3 regions of the Clostridium moutaii genome follow, and region 1 is predicted to be linked to each of the others. Evidence: riboswitches for the same ligand, from Rfam matches in the RefSeq annotation. Region 1 holds a riboswitch; each other region holds the start of a gene.

Evidence for each region. A riboswitch is a leader RNA that binds a small molecule or an ion and turns the genes downstream of it on or off. The one in region 1 is predicted to bind S-adenosylmethionine.
Region 2: another riboswitch for S-adenosylmethionine. It lies ahead of AB8U03_RS02115 (YeiH family protein); the one in region 1 lies ahead of metK (methionine adenosyltransferase).
Region 3: another riboswitch for S-adenosylmethionine. It lies ahead of AB8U03_RS06675 (M20 family metallopeptidase); the one in region 1 lies ahead of metK (methionine adenosyltransferase).

What each region holds. Positions count from the first base shown of each region.
Region 1 covers NZ_JBGEWD010000002.1:177,782-187,567, forward strand. The annotation lists gene AB8U03_RS03575 (hypothetical protein) at 665-787, opposite strand; gene AB8U03_RS03580 (DUF4489 domain-containing protein) at 999-1,499, shown strand; gene AB8U03_RS03585 (ComF family protein) at 2,277-2,738, opposite strand; gene AB8U03_RS03590 (hypothetical protein) at 2,744-3,766, opposite strand; gene recD2 (SF1B family DNA helicase RecD2) at 3,750-5,987, opposite strand; gene metK (methionine adenosyltransferase) at 6,103-7,278, opposite strand; SAM riboswitch class I at 7,351-7,455, opposite strand; tRNA gene AB8U03_RS03605 (tRNA-Tyr) at 7,527-7,611, opposite strand; tRNA gene AB8U03_RS03610 (tRNA-Thr) at 7,617-7,692, opposite strand; tRNA gene AB8U03_RS03615 (tRNA-Val) at 7,709-7,784, opposite strand; tRNA gene AB8U03_RS03620 (tRNA-Tyr) at 7,793-7,877, opposite strand; tRNA gene AB8U03_RS03625 (tRNA-Thr) at 7,883-7,958, opposite strand; gene yyaC (spore protease YyaC) at 8,233-8,772, shown strand; gene mreB (rod shape-determining protein) at 8,810-9,786, opposite strand, start outside.
Region 2 covers NZ_JBGEWD010000001.1:405,145-408,637, forward strand. The annotation lists gene AB8U03_RS02110 (hypothetical protein) at 121-477, shown strand; gene AB8U03_RS02115 (YeiH family protein) at 530-1,864, opposite strand; SAM riboswitch class I at 2,125-2,236, opposite strand; gene AB8U03_RS02120 (ROK family transcriptional regulator) at 2,281-3,363, opposite strand.
Region 3 covers NZ_JBGEWD010000005.1:25,286-33,750, forward strand. The annotation lists gene thiC (phosphomethylpyrimidine synthase ThiC) at 1-1,288, shown strand, start outside; gene pdxT (pyridoxal 5'-phosphate synthase glutaminase subunit PdxT) at 1,508-2,086, opposite strand; gene pdxS (pyridoxal 5'-phosphate synthase lyase subunit PdxS) at 2,088-2,957, opposite strand; gene AB8U03_RS06675 (M20 family metallopeptidase) at 3,485-4,684, opposite strand; SAM riboswitch class I at 4,761-4,865, opposite strand; SAM riboswitch class I at 5,010-5,111, shown strand; gene AB8U03_RS06680 (methionine ABC transporter ATP-binding protein) at 5,261-6,337, shown strand; gene AB8U03_RS06685 (methionine ABC transporter permease) at 6,383-7,063, shown strand; gene AB8U03_RS06690 (MetQ/NlpA family ABC transporter substrate-binding protein) at 7,089-7,919, shown strand; gene AB8U03_RS06695 (trans-sulfuration enzyme family protein) at 8,075-8,465, shown strand, end outside.

The sequences.
Region 1 (9,786 bases):
TGGTTCCAAATTCAAGATATTAATATAAAAATAAGTATTTGAAGAACTTTCTCCAAAATCTTTTCATCTAAAATATTTGAAACTAGCTTATAAAAAGCATATCTGGTACGTATCTATTTCAAAATTTACCTTTAATGAATATTATCAACAGTTTTGGATATACTAAATATTATAGAAGCATAAAGGAGAAAAATAAATGAAGAAGTTTCTTTTTAAAATTTTTAAAAAGAGCTTAGTCATTCTATCTTGTTTATTAAAATTTATTATAAATAAGACACAATCGAAAAATATAAAATAAGAAAATATTATTACTATAATAATTTTAAATAGCAAGAGTTAAATACTAGGCTCCCAATAGAAAAGTAAAATTTTCTATTGGGAGCCTTATAGATAACTAATAAAAATAGTAAAAATTTAGCATATATATATAAACACTCAGATTGAATTCAGATGCTTTCTCCACGCAAAATAAGCACCCCGCCATTTAGGATGCCTACTTTACAATATATCTTTTAAGGAGTTCAATTTATATAGTACCTGTTGGTGGTTGCATTTAAGTTTAACGTGCCCTGCAACCACAGACACTAATAGAGTAATTAATACTATTATTATTTAAGAAGTATCGCCATTATGATTATATTATATTTATATTATTAAAATTACCTTAAAATCTTATAAAAAATTTACCTGCCAGTTTCGCATTGTTAAGAGGCTCGGCGGGTATATCAATGGAGGGTATTGTTATGTCTAATCTTCTTACAATACCTATTATATTGCATTTTGGCAATATTTTAATTCCACCTTAATTCATAAATAATTCCTAATATCTTTGCTATCTATACTTTGCACTAAAAAAATAATCACCATTATTCATTTATCTAATATCATATATTATAAGAATTCTGTGATAACTTACTAAATTAACCTGTTCTTAAAAAATTTATAGTGCTACTAAGTTGTATTATTAAAATTTTCAATATGGTAGGAGGAAATAATATATGAATTCAATATCAGAAGCTATTTTAAATAATGATCATAAACAAGGTCGTAAGAGCAGCGAACCACCCCTAGTTGTTTCAAAATGTGGAGAATCTAGTCAAATAGTACTACCTGATGCCACGCTAGGTGGAACTACTGTTACCACCGCTGTTATAACTATAGACACTTCTAAATTTTGCAACCCATGTACAAAACTTGAATTTACAAGTAATATAATTGGAACAGCTTTTGCTGGAGCTTTAAACTTCCAAGTATTTAAATCCTGCAACAATCAACAACCACTCCCTATTGGTGGACAATTTTCTTTTGTAGTACCAGTAGCATCTCTTTTTGCTAATATGTTCACATTTTTTGTATGCGATTGTAATCAATGCTTAAATGAATGCTGTACTTATACTGTAATGGTGACAGTTGGCGGAGTTAATATTACGGGTAATGTTGGTATTTTCGCCGCAAGGTTAATGGCAACCACCGCAGATAATCCAGATCTATGCTGTTAAATAATTTTCAAGAAGATGCTATAACTAAATTAACCATACAATCTCTCCTCAGTTGATACACAGTTTTTTCAATTTATGCATTAATCAACTATACCAATTAATTATATTTTCAATCAGCCTATGCCTTCTTTTAGTAACTGCACCCTGCGACATATTAAACTTCATCCCCACCTGCTAGTCTGCCTTTTTATATTTGTATTTCTCTTTAAGAAATTCCTGGTCCTTTATATTGACCTCAATAACCACATTGTTGGCTCCCATATTTCTAAGTGTTTCCTCTTATAAATGTATTAAAGTTATAAAGGCGGGATTTTTAAGTTCAAAATAAACGTGGCAGCCCTTAAAAGACTGCCACAGCGCACTGTTAAGTGCAATGTCAAACTAGTTGACCTGGTCTTTGACCCCACACTCGCCTGCTGGAATTTTCACTACCCGGAATTATCCTCTCATTACTAACCCTCTCGTATTTTTACGGCAGGACTTACTTCTAAGCCGCACCATGCTCATTAAACATTTTATTTAACTTACGTGGATCGTTTCGCCTGCGACTGGCATCGACTTTCAACCACAAACCTAGCTTGACTATTAAAATTATACCCTACTTTTTGCTCCAGTCAATATATTAATTTTTTTTGCTCCATTTTTCAAGAGCTCGTCGCTACAGCAAAAAGCCGTAGCACCAGTAGTTATAACATCATCTATCAATAAAATATCTTTATTTTTAATATAATAATTATCATGAACTTTAAAGCTTCCCTGTATATTGTTCCATCTATCTTACCTGCTCAATCCTATTTGATCTTTAGTATCCTTCGTTTTGGTCAAACAGCATATAACAGGTTTACCAACATATTTTCCCAGGGTTCTTGCCAGGTATTCACTTTGATTGTATCCCCTTTTTTTAAGAGATTTCTTTGTCATAGGAACATAAGTTAAAACATCAAAATCTATATTGCTATTGTATATAGTATCTTTCATATATGAAGCTATAATATCTCCAGATCTAAAAGAATTTTTATATTTCAATTTTATTATAAGTTCCATCATAGCACCTGAATAATATGCACTGCTGTAGCAGCTGAATTCATGATCATAATTTCCAATTTGAAAGCTGTCCCTGCAAATTTTTATATTGTCTTTACACATTTTACATATATTTTCATCATCATATATGTCTTTTTTACACAATACGCATTTTTCATCACCACAATATACCAATCCCAATACACAGTCCAACAAAAACTCTAACTTCTCAATAAACCCATATCCCATGCTTCTCTGTTAAAGTTTCTAGTTATACTTCTGGCCTTTTCCATATCTTCCGTTTCCAAATTGGCCACCAGTATAACCTCTCCCTTTAAATTTTTTTCACCTCTTCTCATATTTCCACATAAATAAACAAACTTTTTATAGTTGAGATTTGTATTATCAGCAAAATACACCATTATATCTGAATTCTTTCCATTAGATAAGATTTGTCGAAAGCTGTCAGTTATTAATATTGAATCCTTTACCTGTAAAAATTTATTTATAGATTTCTTATCGGATTCTTCCTCTGCAAAATATATAATACTTTTACAAAAATTTTTACAATAGTTATGAATATAAGAATAGACATTTTCCACTTTAAATCCGTCTGGCACATATATTATGGCCTTTCTTCCCTCATTTAAGGACCACTTTAAGTAATCATATACTACAAATGGTATGTCTTTATTCATATCAAATCTAGTAAGTATAGTTCTAGGTTCTACTATAGGGCCTTCCTTTGCAATAGGGAAAAACATTTCTCTTCTATTCTTAAGCATATTTTCTATTGAATATACAATTACCCTGCTCTGTTTATGGATTAATTTATCAATTACATGAATTATTTCATACCTGTTATACATGGAAAAACTGTTTATATCATCGTATATAAGCAGATGAAACTTTTCTTTTAATTTTAAAGCATTTTGGAAACTGCATATTTTAAATATACAATTCACATTATTTTCTACATTTCTTATGTAAGCATAATTTCTAAAACCTGTATATTTTTTTATGTTTTTAATTATATCAATGTTATCAGGATTTTCATCTGTAATATAAATTACATTCCTATTTTGTTTAATATATGTGATAATAATATCCATAAAAACTTTAGAGGAATTGTATGGAACGGAAATAACATTTAAAAATCTCTCTCCAGTGCTATCCCATCTAACTATTTCTTTTTCTATTTCCTTCATCTTATGAATAAAATTCATCTTATTCCACAATAGCATCTGTTTCACTCTCCATTATATCCATTATCCTGTGTTTTAATAATGAATATCTTTCAAAGCTTTTATTATTATTTATCATAAAATTCAAGGCTTTCAAATCTCCTACCAGTACTACCATCTGCTTTGCTCTGGTTATAGCTGTATACAATAAATTCCTGTTCATAAGCAAAGGTGGTCCCATAAATATAGGTAAAATAATTACTGGAAATTCACTGCCTTGACTTTTATGTATGGTTATTGCATAAGACAAATCCAGTTCATCTAAATGCATGTTATCATAAACAACCCTTCTGCCTTCATCAAATACAACAGTTACTGTATTTTTTTCTTCATCTATATGGTCAATGCATCCAAAATCACCATTAAAAATTCCCATGCCTTCTCCCGAATTTTCTTCTGAAACTTCAGTCCATTTTAGAGTATAATCATTTTTAATCTGCATCACCTTGTCACCTAATCTAAAAATAGTATTTCCAATCTTCTTCTCATTTTTTTCAAGGGTTTTAGGATTCAAAACCTCCTGAAGTTCTGCATTTAAATTAGACACTCCTAAAATACCCTTTCTCATTGGAGATAGTATTTGAATATGCTGCATTTTGTTCCAGCTTTTATTGAAGTTTGGCAATCTTCTGTTAATCAGACCTATCACTGTATCCAATATATCTGACGGTTCTTTACATCTTATAAAATAGAAATCTTTGAGTTTTCTATTTAAGATAGGCATTTCTCCTGAATTTATCTTATGGGCATTTACTATAATCATACTTTCCTTTGACTGTCTAAATATTTCCTTCAACCTAACTACCTTAATACACTTACTGTCTATAAAATCCCTGAGCACATTTCCCGGCCCTACTGAAGGAAGCTGCTGTGCATCTCCTACTATTATAAGTCTGGTCCCAATTGAAATAGCCCTTAATAAATTATTCATAAGCATTATATCTATCATGGAAGCTTCATCTATAATTACCACATCACATTGAAGGGGTGATTCCTCTCCTCTGGAGAAAAACATGGCTTCTTTATCATTTTCTACCCCCATCTCCAGTAACCTATGTATGGTTTTTGCTTCTCTTTCAGTAGCCTCTGACATTCTTTTCGCCGCCCTACCGGTAGGCGCCCCCATAAGTACCTTATAATTTGCCTTTTCAAATAATTGAATTATACAATTGATTATGGTAGTCTTGCCTGTGCCAGGCCCCCCTGTTATTATTTCTACACCATTTTTTACTGCTCCCCTAATAGCATCTTTCTGAGAAGGTGCAAATTCAATATGATTTTTATCCTCAAATTTTTTAATTTCTTCATTTACATCAAGACCTATATCCTTGTAATCACTGAAAGCAAGAGTTAAAATTTTTTTGGTTACACTTAATTCACAATAATAATATGTCATTGGAAATACACAGAGTTTATCACCATATTGCTCCAATTTTACCTTTCCATTTATAGAGTTTTCATATATATTTTCCTCTAGCTCCGCTTTAGTTACTCCAAGTATGCCTTCTCCTTCTTTAATAAGTTTATCTATGGGCATATAAGTATTCCCTAAACTGCAGAACTGATTTACTACATATCTTATTCCACTTTGTATTCTAAAGGGGGAGTTTCTTTCTATTCCAAGACTCCTTGCTATTCTGTCAGCTGTTTTGAATCCTATACCCCCTATTTCTTCCGTAAGGATATATGGGTTTTCTTTTACTTTGCGTATGGAATCAGATCCAAATTTTTTGTGTATTTTTACACATTGGTTTGGAGTTACCCCATAAGTTTGTAAAAATATCATTATATTTCTTATTTCATTTTGTCTGGAATAAGATTCTGCTATTAAAGCTATTTTTTTTTCTCCTATACCTTCTATTTCCCTCAATCTGTTTATGTTGTCATCCAGTACATGAAGAGTATTTTCTCCAAACTTTTTAACTATCTTCCTGGCAGTAACAGGTCCTATGCCGGATATAATTCCCGAAGATAAATACCTCTCTATACCAATAACAGTATTGGGTACTATTTCTTCACAAACCTGGACCTTAAACTGACGCCCAAACTGAGGATGTAATACCCATTCCCCCAAAACCTTCAAATTTTGTCCTTCCGTTATATAAGGTATGCATCCCACTATAGTTACTGTATCCTCTTTTTCCTTCAACTTAGCAACTACATATCCATTGTCTTTATTTTGAAATATTATATCTTCTATAATTCCCTGCAAATCCTGCATAAGATCTCTCCCACTTTAATAAACATGTAAAAACCTATATCTTTGAATATAATTATAACACATAAGTTTAATTTTAAAAAAGCTCTGTAAATTTGCATACAGAGCTTTTAAAATTCTAGATATATTTTTTTATATCATCAACTTTATTTAATTTTTCCCAAGGTAAATCTATATCGGTTCTTCCAAAATGCCCATAAGCTGCAACCTGTCTGTATATAGGTCTTCTCAAATCCAAATCCCTTATTATAACAGCTGGCCTTAGATCAAATACCTTCTCTACTATGCCCACTATTTCCTCTTCTGATATTTTCCCAGTGTTGAAAGTATCAACAGTTATAGATACAGGTTTTGCTACACCTATAGCATATGCAAGTTGTATTTCCAGCTTATCGGCAACACCAGCAGCTACCAAATTTTTTGCCACCCATCTTGCAGCATAAGCAGCGGATCTATCCACCTTGGTTGGATCCTTTCCTGAAAACGCTCCACCACCATGTCTTCCATATCCACCATAGGTGTCCACTATTATTTTTCTTCCTGTAAGACCAGAGTCTCCCTGAGGTCCACCAACCACAAACCTTCCTGTTGGATTTATGAAGTACTTAGTATTTTTATCCAAAAATTCCGGTGACACAACAGGCTTTATAACATGTTCAATTATATCACTTTCAATTTGTTCTTTAGTTACCAGTTCATCATGCTGGGCGGATACCACTATAGTATCAACTCTAATAGGTTTATTGTCATCATATTCTATAGTCACCTGGGTTTTTCCATCTGGCCTCAAATAACTTAAAGTCCCATCCTTTCTAACCTGTGCCAATCTTTTTGCCAGCTTATGAGCCAGACTTATAGGCATAGGCATATATTCTGGAGTCTCATTAGTGGCAAATCCAAACATCATACCTTGATCTCCTGCTCCTATGGCATCTGTTCCCTCCATCTGTCCTTTTTTAGCTTCCAGGGACTGGTTGACCCCCATAGCTATATCTGATGATTGTTCATCAATTGAGCTCATCACTGAGCAGGTATCACAGTCAAATCCATATTTAGCTCTGGTATATCCTATTTCCCTTACAGTCTTTCTAACTATTTTAGATATATCAACATAACATTTAGTTGATATTTCTCCCATAACCAAAATCATACCTGTAGTAGTAGCAGTTTCACATGCTACTCTTCCGTAAGGATCTTGTTTTAATATAGCGTCCAGAATTGCATCTGAAATTTGATCGCACATTTTATCTGGATGACCTTCTGTAACTGACTCAGACGTAAATAATTTTCTCATTTTCAATACCTCCATACTGTATAAAAAAATAAAAACCTCTTCAAATAAGAAGAGGTTAAATAATTAACTGCTCTCTTATCTTGCAAAATTAACTTGCAGGAATTGGCACCTTGGCAAAATTTCTACTGGTTGCCGGGTTTCATCGGGCCTTTTTCCCTCCGCCTCTCTGGATAAGAGTTTATATTATAGATTTACAATAATTATAAAGATTCTAATAAAACAAAAAACACCCTAACAGTGCTTTTTTATGGTGGAGGAAGATGGATTCGAACCATCGAAGTCACTGACAACAGATTTACAGTCTGCCCCCTTTGGCCGCTCGGGAATTCCTCCGCATTTGGTGCTGGCAGTAGGCTTCGAACCCACGACCTACTGATTACAAGTCAGTTGCTCTACCTGCTGAGCTATGCCAGCTTATTTTGTTATAATGTGGTGGGCACAACAGGGCTCGAACCTGTGACCCTCTGCTTGTAAGGCAGATGCTCTCCCAGCTGAGCTATGCGCCCATAATATTTGGTGGAGGAAGATGGATTCGAACCATCGAAGTCACTGACAACAGATTTACAGTCTGCCCCCTTTGGCCGCTCGGGAATTCCTCCACATTTGGTGCTGGCAGTAGGCTTCGAACCCACGACCTACTGATTACAAGTCAGTTGCTCTACCTGCTGAGCTATGCCAGCCTATTTATTTCATACAATTACGCCCACATAAAACATAAAGGCGTTTAACGTAGTTTAGTATACATTTTTGTGCAATTATTTTCAAATTTCATATTACATTAAAATCTAATGTTAAATGTTTATTCCTTCATGTATCTCATTATTCCTTTAGAAATCATATACCTGTGATTTAGACATAATATTTTACATAATTCCATCATATAAATTATATATAGTATTCTCTTTGGATATTATCCATAGATAGGTATTGCATACATAAAAGAAGGTGAATATATTGAATAAAGTAAAATCTAACTATAAAAATCCATTGGCATATTACGATTTAGCCTATTTTTTAAAGGATCACATCAACAAGGATACCATTATTGTATGTATCGGTACAGATAGATATATAGGGGACTGTCTTGGCCCCTTAGTAGGTACTCTGCTAAAGTGCAAGCACTTTCCTCTGCCAGTTTATGGCACAATTTCAGAACCCATACATGCTTTGAACATTGAGAGTAGACTAAATGAAATAAAGTTACTTCATCCTCATAACAACATTATAGGGATCGATGCCTGTTTAGGAGATTCCAAAACCATTGGAGAAATACAGGTAAGGGACTTTCCCGTTCATCCCGGCAAGGGAGTAGGAAAATCCCTTCCCAATGTAGGGGATTCCTCAATAATAGGCATAGTTGATTCAAATGGCAATGAAGATATATTTAATAATACCAGCAATATACGTTTGAATCTAATTTTAAATATGGCCGAAGTAATACTTTATTCATTAATTCATTCATATTATCTCTATTATAATAATATCTTATTGTAAATATATAGACAAATTTTTTAACACCAATAAAATATCCTCAATCTATTAAGGTTATATCATCACCGGTAAAAATAACTTCCATTTTGTCCAAATACTCAAGAACCTTTCCTGTGCCTAAAGCTACACAGGATATTGGATCTTCAGCTACATAAACAGGCACATGAGTTACTTCCTGTATTAAATCACTTAATCCATTTAGCAAGGCTCCTCCTCCAGTCATAACAATACCTTTCTCAGCTATATCAGCGGATAACTCTGGAGGAGTTTTTTCCAATACCGCCCTAGCTGTATCTGCTATAGAATTTACAGTTTCCTTCAAAGCTATTCTCATTTCTTTAGATGATACTTCCATATTTTTGGGGAGCCCTGTAATTAAATCTCTTCCCCTTATTTCCATACTTATCTCTTCATCTTTGTTAAATGCAGAACCTATATTTATCTTTAAGTCTTCTGAAGTCCTTTCTCCAATCATCAATTTATGTTCTTTTCTAATATATTTCATTATGGATTCATCAAACCTGTCTCCTGCTACCTTAATTGAAGATCTTACTACTATTCCCCCCAGCGAAATTATTGCCACATCGGTAGTTCCACCGCCTATATCTATTACCATACTTCCACTTGCCTTAGTTATATCGATTCCAGCTCCTATAGCTGCAGCTAAGGGTTCCTCAATTAAAAACACTTTCTTTGCCCCTGCATTTTTAGCCGCATCAATTACAGCTCTTTTTTCAACCTCAGTAGCCTCGCAGGGAATACAAATAACTATCCGCGGTGCTGACATTCTTTTTTTTCCACAAGCCTTTTCTATAAAATACTTTAACATCTTTTCTGTTACATCGTAGTCAGATATAACTCCATCTTTTAATGGACGAATGGCAACAATATTTCCTGGCGTTCTGCCTATCATTTGCCATGCCTCTTCTCCCACGGCTAGCACTCTATTTTTACTTTTATCTATGGCAACAACTGAAGGTTCTTTTAATATTACTCCTTTGCCCTTAATGTACACAA
Region 2 (3,493 bases), on a different contig from region 1:
AAAAACAATTAATAACTTTCTTTAAATATAAATTTGCTTATTATGAGAATTTAAAATAAAATATAAAATAATATATGCTACGTGGATATTGTGGATATTAATAAAAGGAAGTGCTTAATAATGGATAAAAATCAAATCACATGCATACAAAATGTTCGTTTTATTTTTAATTTTTTTGAGCTTTCTAAGGGAAAATCCATTTTAAAAAATATTGATGACAACACCAATATGACTGCTGAATCATTGAGAAATTTAGGACATTCACTGCAGCAGCGTTTTTCAAGGATTGCCTCCATGGTAGAAATTTTGCAATCTTCCCATGATAATTGGGAAATCGCCAGAAAAAAAGATAGGATCATCATGGAAACAGAATCTTTTGATTTTAACGATGCAATTAAAATATTATCGGCAAAAGGTTTCAAAGATGATGAATACATCTTGAAGGTGGAATATGAAAGAAAATGGGGAATGCTTTAAATTTTTCATTATAAGAAAAGAGACATCTTAAAAATTAAGATGTCCCCTTATTTTATAAACTAGACCAATAAGAACCTAAAATCAATATAGATACTATATATCCTAAAATAACATTGACAACTGCACCGGCAGAAAATGCAGCAAAGGGTTTCCAGCCAACAGCTGTTAATTGTTTAAACCGGGTAGTAAGTCCAATAGACAGGAAACAAAATGTAAATGCCCAGGTTCTGATTTCCTTAATTGGAGCAATTACATTGGAATTAATTGATGTGGCTGCAGCTGGTGAAACATTTGAAAGCAAAATAGTGAGAAATATTGAAGCTATAAAGAATCCAATGACAAATTTCGGAAACCTATGCCAGATATCAGAGGCATTGGCCTTTGTCCCACTTTCTTTATTCTCCCATTTCGTAATTGAGATTATAGCTAAAATAAAGCACCAGATTCCAATAAACATATCACGACCAACCACTTTCATGAGGGTGAATGTAGTAATAGCTTTATCGCCAAATGAACTGGCAGCCGTGACACCTGCAGCATCTGCAAATTCAGATGTGCCAATCCACGCACCTGCCGGCCCTGCTGGTATACCAGCCAGTTTTATAAACACTGACAGTGCGAAAATCATAACAACTGCCCAAGCTACCACAAGAGAAATAGCTACGGAAACTTCCTCCTTTTTTGTCTGTATAGCACTTCCTACAGCTATGGATGCTGAAACTCCGCAAATGGATCCGCCTGCTCCCAAAGTAGCAGCAAACCTTTTATCAAGTCCCAACCATTTTGTACCTACAAAATAAATTGTCAAAAATGTAGAAACAGCAATTACAGTTGCCTGTAAAAAAGCAACAGGCCCAGCTTTTACAATCAGTGTAAATGGAAGTGTGGCACCTAAAAGTACAATACCCACTTTTACATATAATTCTGTTCTAAGTGCTGTTTCAAACCATTTTGGAATAGAAAATAAATTACTGATTATCAATCCTATAAATAATGCAACAAGAGGTGCTTCCAAATTATATTGTTGTGCCCATCCCCAGGAGCTAAAGGAATTAATTATAACACTTAAAATAAACAGAACTAAAAATCCTATAAAAAAATCTGTAAACTTATAATGTAAAAATAGATTTGCAATAGAAAACAAAATTAAAAATACAATAAACAAAAGTGCAATGGAGCCGATGTTATTTCCCAATGCAGAAAATAGCACACTTATATCTGCCCATTTTGGGATCTTGGCAGTAATAAACTTAATTGAGCCTCCAGATGACCATAGAACAACTGCAGCAACTACTAAAATCAGGCCTATCCATACTGCCCACCAATCCTCTTTTTTTACCAAATCACTCCAGCCATTTTCCTTTGAATTAAATTTTTTTTCAGACATAAAAACAACTCCTTTAATAATTTAAATAGTATTCAGCCATAGAACTAACTTATGTCCAACTTTTAATGTATTCAATTAATAATGCTGCAGTTACTGTGCATAATTATCACGCCTCCAATTCCACCATATTCTATAAGTTCTAAAAAGAGATCAGGTTTTATTGATATGCCAATAAAACCTGATCTCTAGTTTTTCTAGTCAATCCAGTACAAATAAAAAACTCCCTATGGAGAAACCACAGGAAGCTATATCCTTATTGTTTCTCATCTTTCAGGTGAATATGCACCTGCTGGAATTAGCACCATTGAATAAAAAACATATTCAGGTTGCCGGATATCATAGGGCCAGTCCCTCCATCACTCTTGATAAGAAATTTTGCATTTATTCAATTTTAATTTACGTATGTGATATAACTTTTAAAATACTTTGTCAACAACAAATTTTTTATTATCTATATCATATTGATCATTAATACATTTTTCCAACAAAAAAGCTGCCGCACCTACTGAAACCGCATTTTTTTTAAAATATCCATGCTTTTTTATTGAAACACTTTTAGGAATATATTGTGTACATGTTTCATAAAATATTTGGAAATCAACCAAAGATCCGCTTAATATAATACATTCAAGATCCAACAAATTTATATAAGCTTCTATTCTTTTACTCAATTTTGATGCAGCATCCAAAAGAAGTTTTTCAGACAACACACTATTTTTTATATAACTAAAATACACTTTATCCAAACCAATACTGCCATTCATATTCTCAATCATATGTTCAAATGCATATTCATTGTCCCCTGCTGATCTTATAATTCTTCCCTGGACAATTGCTGCCTGTTTCAATCTAGCTCCACAATCAAAATAAGCTAAATTCTTGAATTGCCTTCCTGCTCCATACAAATACTCTGCAGTAACAGCAGAATCCGAGCAATTCTCACTAATTACACTGCACCCTAGTTTTTCTTCAAGTACCTTGCCTATATTTTCATCACTCCAAAGATTGGTCTCAATTGCAAGTCCAATTCCTACAAGCTGAAGAAACTCCAGATTTAATTCTTCATAAACATTTTTCATAATCTGGAGAATTTTTTCTATGACTTCACTGCAAGAACTGCAAAAATCAATATAAAAACTTTTTTTATAAAAAATCTCCATTCTCAGATTCACTATGGATACCTGTGCATAAGTACTGCATATACCTATGCCCACAATATAAAACCTGCACACATTTACATCATACAACACAGGTTTCCTTCCCCCTGTAGATTCTCCAACACATTTTTGCACCAGAATGGATTTTTGTTCAAGTGGATTCATTATGCGATTTAATGTGGTCAATTTCATTCCAGTTTTAAACAAAATTTCATTTTTACTCATAATTCCATTTTTTTGTATCAGATTGAATATTCTCTTTTCTTCAGGTCTTAAATCTCTAAACAATTCATAGCTGTTTATCATAGTTATCATACCTTTTACCATTATTATATATTTCATACTTACAATAAAATATAATCTTAAATTAAGGTATATGTCAATAGTACAATAACTTTTTAAATAACTTTTCAAATTTTTGTGATTGAAAAAAGAAAATTATTGACAAGATTATTTTAAGTGTGTTAGTATT
Region 3 (8,465 bases), on a different contig from region 1:
AGCTAGAAAAGGTATAGTAACAAAAGAAATGAAAACAGTAGCTGAAAAAGAAAATATGGATATAGAAAAATTGATGAAATTAGTTGCAAGGGGAAAGGTGGTTATACCAGCTAATAAGAACCATAAGAATTTGAACGCTGAAGGTGTAGGTAAAGGATTAAAAACCAAAATAAATGTAAATCTTGGAATTTCTAAAGACTGTAATAATATAGAAGAAGAAATTAAAAAGGTAAAACTTGCTATTGATATGAAGGCTGAAGCAATAATGGATTTAAGCTGTTTTGGTAAAACTCAAGAATTTAGAAAGAAAATAGTTGATATATATTTTGGTATGATTGGAACAGTTCCTATGTATGATGCTGTTGGATTTTATGACAAAGAATTAAAGGATTTGACTGCAGAAGATTTGTTAAATGTTGTAGAAACTCATGCGAAAGATGGTGTAGACTTTATGACTATCCATGCAGGTATAAATAGGGAAACAGCAAACATCTTCAAGAGAAATCCAAGACTGACTAACTTGGTATCAAGAGGTGGAACTCTGCTTTTTGCGTGGATGCAGTTAAATAATAAAGAAAATCCATTCTATCAGCATTTTGATAAAGTACTAGATATATGTGAAAAGTATGATGTAACTATAAGCTTAGGAGATGCATGTCGTTCAGGTTCAATTTGCGATTCTACAGATGCAAGTCAAATTAAAGAGTTAATGACTTTGGGAGAACTTGCAAAAAAAGCATGGGATAGAAATGTACAGGTTATGATAGAAGGTCCAGGGCATATGGCACTAAATGAAATACAAACTAATATGATGCTTGAAAAGAAACTATGCTATGATGCTCCATTTTATGTACTTGGACCTATAGTTACGGATGTAGCACCAGGTTATGATCATATTACAAGCGCTATAGGAGGAGCTATTGCAGCATCTAGTGGAGCAGATTTTTTGTGCTATGTAACACCAGCAGAACATTTAAGACTACCTGATTTAGATGATGTAAAAGAAGGAATAATTGCCACTAAAATAGCTGCTCATGCAGCTGATATTGCAAAGGGAATTAAAAATGCAAGGAAATGGGATAATGAAATGAGTAAAGCAAGGAGAAATCTTGACTGGAATAAAATGTTTGATATTGCTATAGATCCTGAAAAAGCAAAAAAATATAGAGAAAGTTCAAAACCTGAGGATGAAAAAACCTGTACTATGTGTGGAAAAATGTGTGCAGTTAGAAATATGAATAAAATAATGAATGGGAAGAACATAAACATTCTAAGAGATGATGATTAGATGATTGATATTGATAAATTTAAAGAAGAATATGGAGAATACTGTCTAATTTAATAATGAAAGTGTAAAGAATTTTGGGACTGTAATTAAATTTGTGTAAATTCAAATTTGATTACAGTCTTTTTAAATGCACAAATGGTAATAATATCCATAGATATACTCTAGAAGCAATGAACCTCAATCAAAAATTCTTATGTCAACAACATGAAAACTCCGATCCTATTTGTAATTATTATTGCACATATTAATAAAGTATTTATGAAATTGAAGGTTATCAGTTAACTCAGGGTGGAAGGAGGTTGCTAACATATTAAACTGTCTTACGGCCACAATGTTTTCATTAACTTTACATAATACATGTACATCATCATTCACTTTAGTTATATAAGGAGCCCTGATAAATACCAATGGTATTTTTTCGGTGCAAACTTCATTTATTTTTTTTTGTATTAAAAAGCTATTGATTTGACTTCCGTAAGCATTTCTTTTAACAGTTATATCCATTACCTGCATATGCCTTACCACATCATTTTCAATATTTTTTGCAAGAAGTATCATTCCGGCACAGGTTCCCCATACAGGAAAACCATTTATTATTTTTTCTTTGAGTTTATCAAGAAGACCTGTTTTCTTTAGTAATTTACCAATAGTTGTACTTTCCCCGCCTGGAAGAATAATTCCATCCAAATTCTCCAGTTCTTCAGGTTTTCTTACTTCAATCGTTTCACAATCAAGGTCTTTTAAATGATTAATATGCTCTATTACTCCACCTTGAAGTGCAAGTACACCTATTCTCATTTTACCAGCCTCTTTCTTCAAATCTGTTAGTTAATTCACTGCAGTTTATACCAACCATTGGTTCTCCAAGATTTTCTGATACTTCAGCAATAATTTTAGGATCATTATAGTATGTTGTTGCCATAACTATTGCTTTAGCTCTCTTTTCTGGATCTCCTGACTTAAATATCCCAGAACCAACAAACACTCCTTCAGCTCCTAGCTTCATCATAAGTGCTGCATCAGCAGGTGTAGCTACTCCTCCTGCAGCAAAGTTAACTACTGGAAGCTTTCCGTTTTCCCAAACAAACTCTATTAGATTAAAAGGAGCTCCAAATTCCTTAGCTATAGTCATTAACTCATCTTTTGGTGAATTTTTAACTCTTCTTATATCATCCATTATGCATCTCATATGAGTAACAGCTTGAACTACATCTCCAGTACCAGCTTCTCCTTTAGTTCTTATCATAGCTGCTCCTTCACCGATTCTTCTTAAAGCTTCACCTAAGTTTCTTGCACCACATACAAAAGGAACATTAAAGCTTGTTTTGTCTACGTGATATTTATTATCAGCAGGAGTTAGAACTTCGCTTTCATCTATAAAATCAATTCCAATAGTCTCTAGTATTTCAGCTTCAACAAAATGTCCTATTCTGACCTTTGCCATAACCGGAATAGATACTGCTGCTTTTATCTCTTTTATCATCTTCGGATCAGACATTCTTGAAACTCCACCCTCTTTTCTTATATCTGCAGGTACTCTTTCAAGTGCCATAACTGCACAGGCTCCTGCTTTTTCAGCAATTATAGCCTGTTCAACATTTACTACATCCATAATTACTCCGCCTTTAAGCATCTGCGCCAAGTTTTTATTTAATTCATATTTTGACATAAATACAACTCCTCATTTATTAATTTTTTTAAATGATTATATCATGTACATTACAAAGTTCAAATGTAACGATACAATCATTTAAAAATGCCCCTCATCTCGGATAGATTTTTAACCATTATTTTTTCCATTAATTCTATTAGATTGAATAAGTTTAAGGCTTAATCTCGTTAAACTTAGATTTAGTAAAAAAAGATGTTCAATCTGAACATCTTTTTTGATGTATTTATTAATTTTAATGGGAAATGTCGCGAAGCAGTAGAGTTTTATGCAGAAGTTTTTGAAACAGAAAAGCAGTAAATTATGTCATTTTGAGATACTCCAGCTGATTCAGAATTTACTATTCCGAATGAAGCAAAAAATTTAGTTACTACTAAAATTATGACGGCATGACAGAAAAAATTATTATCTTTAAAGTGACTAACTAAAAACAATAAACTATATTTATAGGGTTTAAGTAGTATAATTGAAAGACAGAAATTACTACAGAATTATATCCTATAGTAATTTCTGATCCATGGACTTTATTAAGAATGTTGCCTATTGAATTCTTCCTTAATTGCAGTAAGCTTGTTTTTATCTGTCAGCAGAGTGAGCCCTGTGAGAGCCAGTGCTTTAATTCCAATTAACAGAGCTTCATCACCTTGTTTTGATATTGCCGCCTCACGAAATTCAGGAGTATGTCCTACTAGTTTGTCATCACCGATTTTTATATGGGGGTGAATAGTCGGAACAACATGGCTTACATTACCTGCATCCGTGGAACCAAGGCCTTCAGGTATTTTATTATCCAAATTAATTCCAAGTAATTTAAGATTGTCTGCAAATACTTCATCAAATTTACTATTTAGTAGGAAATTATCTATTTCATTTTGAAAAAAGCTTATGTTGACTTTAGAACCGGTGATTAAAGCTGCACCTTTGGCAATATTTATAATCTTTTTTGTGACCTCATCACAAGTACTTCTTTCAGCAGCGCGTATAAAGAATTTGGCCTTAGCATAATCGGGAACAATATTTGGCGCATATCCTCCATCAGTTATAATGCCATGTATTCTCACATCACTTGTGACATGCTGTCTTAAGGCGTTTATTCCATTGAATAATTGAATCACTCCATCCAGCGCATTTATACCTTTTTCGGGACAAGCTGCTGCGTGAGCTGCTTTCCCTATAAACTCAAATTGAATGGGATCGTTGGCCAAAGACTTAACTGTTTTATAATTATTATTTCCAGGATGGATCATCATGCATGCATCTACACCATCAAATAAATTATGCTTTACAAAGCTTGCCTTTGCACTGCCGTTTTCCCCGCCCTCTTCGGCAGGAGTTCCAAATACTAAAATTTCTCCACCAATTTCATCTATGAGCTTTGACAGGGAAATAGCTGCTGCTGTACTTGCTGTACCTATGATATTGTGACCGCAAGCATGGCCTAAATTAGGAAGAGCATCATATTCGGCTAAATATCCTATAACGGCACCAGAATTTTTATTTGACTTTTTCCTGGCTATAAAGGAAGTCGAGTGTCCTGCCACAGCTTTTTCTATGGAAAAACCTTCCTTTTCCAAGGCGTCTATAAGCAATTTGGAAGAAAAAAACTCCTGGTTTCCTATTTCAGGATGATTGTGTATTAGGTGACTTATATTTATATAAGTGTCCTTCTTGCTTTCAATTTCATTGATTATTTCATGCTGAAAATTTTTAATAATGTTTGTACTCATAATATGAACCTCCTCTTTAAATAAAAAAATCTTCTTTGAAATAAAGAAGAGATATATACTTATTTGTAGATTTCCCTTCTTATCTTTCAAGAATAAACTTGTTGGAATTGGCACAGTATCCTAAATAGGATCTGCTGCCGAGGTTTCAAAGGGCCATTCCCTCCACCTCTCTGGATAAGAATTTTACATATTGTATTGACTATTAAACATAATAGAACTTCTAGTTATTTTTGTCAATAATAAAAAAATTAATATTGCGTATTGACATAATAAAAATAAGTTGTATAATCTAACTTATAAAATAAATTCGTAAAAATTAAATATATCCTTATCAAGAGAAACTGAGGGACTGGCCCTTTGAAGTTTCAGCAACCACATATATGTGATGGTGCTAAATCCAGCAGAACGTTGTTCTGAAAGATGAGGAAAGGCATAAAAACCCTTCCGCGGGTTTTTTTTATGCCTTGCATCCTCTTCTTTGTATGAAGAGGTTTTTTATTTTATATATGAAATTACTGCAAAATTGCAATATATGATTTTGAAAAAATTAGTTGAAATTTTAAAGGAGGAAAAAGGATGATATGGCTAAAAAATATCAACAAGATTTATACAAGTAAAACTAATACAGTTGAAGCTTTAAAAAATATTAATCTTCATATTAAAGCTGGTGAAATTTTTGGAATTATAGGATATAGTGGTGCCGGGAAAAGTACCTTGATTCGTTGTATAAATTTATTGGAACAGCCAACTTCCGGAGAAGTAATTGTAAATGGAAAGAATTTAACTCGTTTATCTTCAAAAGAACTGAGAAAAAGTAGGGAAAAAATTGGAATGATATTTCAAAATTTTAATCTTATGAAAAACAGAACGGTATTTGAAAATGTGGCCTATCCTTTAAAGGGAAAGGGTTTGAGTAAAAAAGACATAGAAAAAAAGGTGCTGGATCTTTTAAAACTGGTGGAATTAAGTGACAAAATAAATGTATACCCTTCACAGTTAAGCGGTGGACAAAAACAAAGAGTTGGAATTGCCAGGTCACTGGCAAATGACCCTGAAGTGCTTTTATGCGATGAAGCAACATCCGCTTTGGATCCACAAACAACTCAGGCAATTTTAAAACTTTTAAAAAACATCAATGAAAAATTAAAATTGACAATAGTAGTTATAACCCATCAAATGGAAGTTGTGAAAGAGATATGTCAAAGGGTTGCAGTAATAGATTCCGGTAAAATAGTGGAGGAAGGAAATATTATAGATATATTTACAAATCCAAAAGTCAATATAACAAAGAAATTTATATCCTCATTATTTCACTATGAAAAAATCTACGATTTCCTCAAAGAGGGAAACTCTGTAGGTGAACTAAAACAAATAACGGAAGGAGAAAGTATTGTTAAAATATCTTTTACAGGGCAAAAAACAGGCCAAGCTTTTATTTCAAAGATTTCCAGGAAGTTTAAAATAGATGCCAGTATACTGTTTGGAAATATAGAGATCATCCAAAATGTACCTATAGGAAACTTAATAGTAAAATTAAGCGGTACGGATGAAGGAATAAATAGTTCAATAAGGTACTTAGAGGAAAACAATATACATGTGGAATATGTGGATATTAAAAAAGATGATGCTAAATTAAAGGTTGGAAATAATTAGACTTAAAATATGCAGATTAAAAAAATTTTGTGAAGGTGATAAATAATGATTGAATTTTTAGGAAAGATAGCACCAAATTTGGTGACCTTATATCCTGAGATGATAAAAGCAATATTTGAAACTTTTTATATGGTAGCCATTTCAGGAATCATATCAACAGTAGTTGGAACAGTCATGGGAGTCACCCTGGTTGTTACAAAAGAGGGAGGTATACTGGAGAATAAAATTATTAACAGTATACTTGGCAAAATAATAAATATTTTCAGATCCATACCATTTATTATTCTCCTGGCAGCTATAATTCCTCTTACAAGACTTTTAGTAGGTACTACCATAGGTACAAAAGGAGCTCTGGTGCCGCTTATATTCGGGTGCACTCCTTTTATTGCCAGGCAAATTGAATCAGCACTGCTTGAGATAGATAAGGGGGTGATTGAGGCTGCACAATCAATGGGTTCAAGTCCTTTTGGAATAATTTTTAGAGTAATGCTCCTTGAAGGACTGCCAGGTATTATACATGCTCTTACAATAACAATTATAAGCCTTATTGGATTATCTGCCATGGCAGGTACCGTAGGGGGAGGCGGTCTAGGAGATTTTGCCATACGCTATGGATATCAATATTTTCAGACAGATGTTATGGTAGCCACAATAATTGTACTTTTAGTTATTGTAAATCTTATTCAACTTGTAGGAGATGTTTTATCAAAATTGACAACACATTAATTTATAGACTAGGGAGGTCTTGAAAATGAAAAAAATTATAGGTTTATTTTTAACAGTTATATTATCTTTTGGAGTCTTGGCAGGTTGCGGTTCCAGCAATAGTACTGGACAAACTACCAGCAATAAGAAACAGGTGGTGAAGATAGGCATAACTGGTGATGATCACAAGATTTGGGACAAAGTTAAACAAAATCTGGCAAAAGAAAATATTGATTTGCAGATTGTAAGTTTTTCAGATTATGTACGTCCTAACTTGGCACTTTCCGACGGAGAAATTGATTTGAATTCATTTCAGCATTATGCTTATCTGAATAAATTTAAGACAGAACACAAACTGAAGATCAGTGCTATAGGTGAAACTGTACTTGCACCACTTGGAGTGTATTCAAATAAAATAAAATCCATTAAGGATGTTGCAGAAGGTGCAAAAATAGCTATTCCAAATGATCCAACAAATGAAGGCAGAGGATTGAACCTGCTTCAAAGTGCTGGCTTAATAAAATTAAAAGAAGGGGTGGGTCTTCTGCCAAAACTTCAGGATGTAACTGAAAATCCAAAGAATATTCAATTTGTAGAACTTGTTGCCACCCAGATTCCAAGATCACTTCCAGATGTGGATGCAGCAATAATAAATAGTGGAGTGGCTATAGATGCCAAACTCAACCCAGTTAAGGATTCAATTTATCTGGAAGATGTATCCAATAAAAATGCAAAACCATATATAAATGTAATTGTGGCTAGAGACAAAGACAAAAACAATGCCACTTACAAAAAGGTAGTCAAAGCGTATCAAACTGATGAGATAAAGAAACTTATAAAAGACACATACAAAGGAGCAGAAATTCCAGTTTTCTAATTCTGGTTAAAAAATTGCAAATTTAGAAAATGTTATGCCGTGGGAAAATATTGTTTCATTAAGGCATTTACTTGTGGAGAGGATTTAGATAAAATAGATGTTATATAAATTGTAATAGATAAAAATAATATTAGCAGTATTTGGAGGAGGTTATTATGAATAAAAGTTTTGCTACAAAGCTCATTCACCTTGGAGAACAAAATTCGGAATCCATTTCTAAATCCAAGACTTTACCTATTTCTATGACTTCTGTATTTGCTTTTGATGATGTAGAAACATTAGATGAAGTTTATGAGGGAAAAGCCAAGGGGTATGTGTATTCTAGAAATGGGAACCCGGTTCATGATGCATTAAAGGAAATAATGTGCAGTATTGACGAAGGAGAAGATGCCCAGGTTTTTTCCTCTGGAATGGCAGCTGTTTCCATGTCAATTTTATCTCTGGTAAAGTCAGGAGATCATATAATAGCAGACAATGTATTATATGGTGGAACTTATCAATTCCTTAAGAATGAATTGAGTAAATTCAATATAGATGTTACTTTTG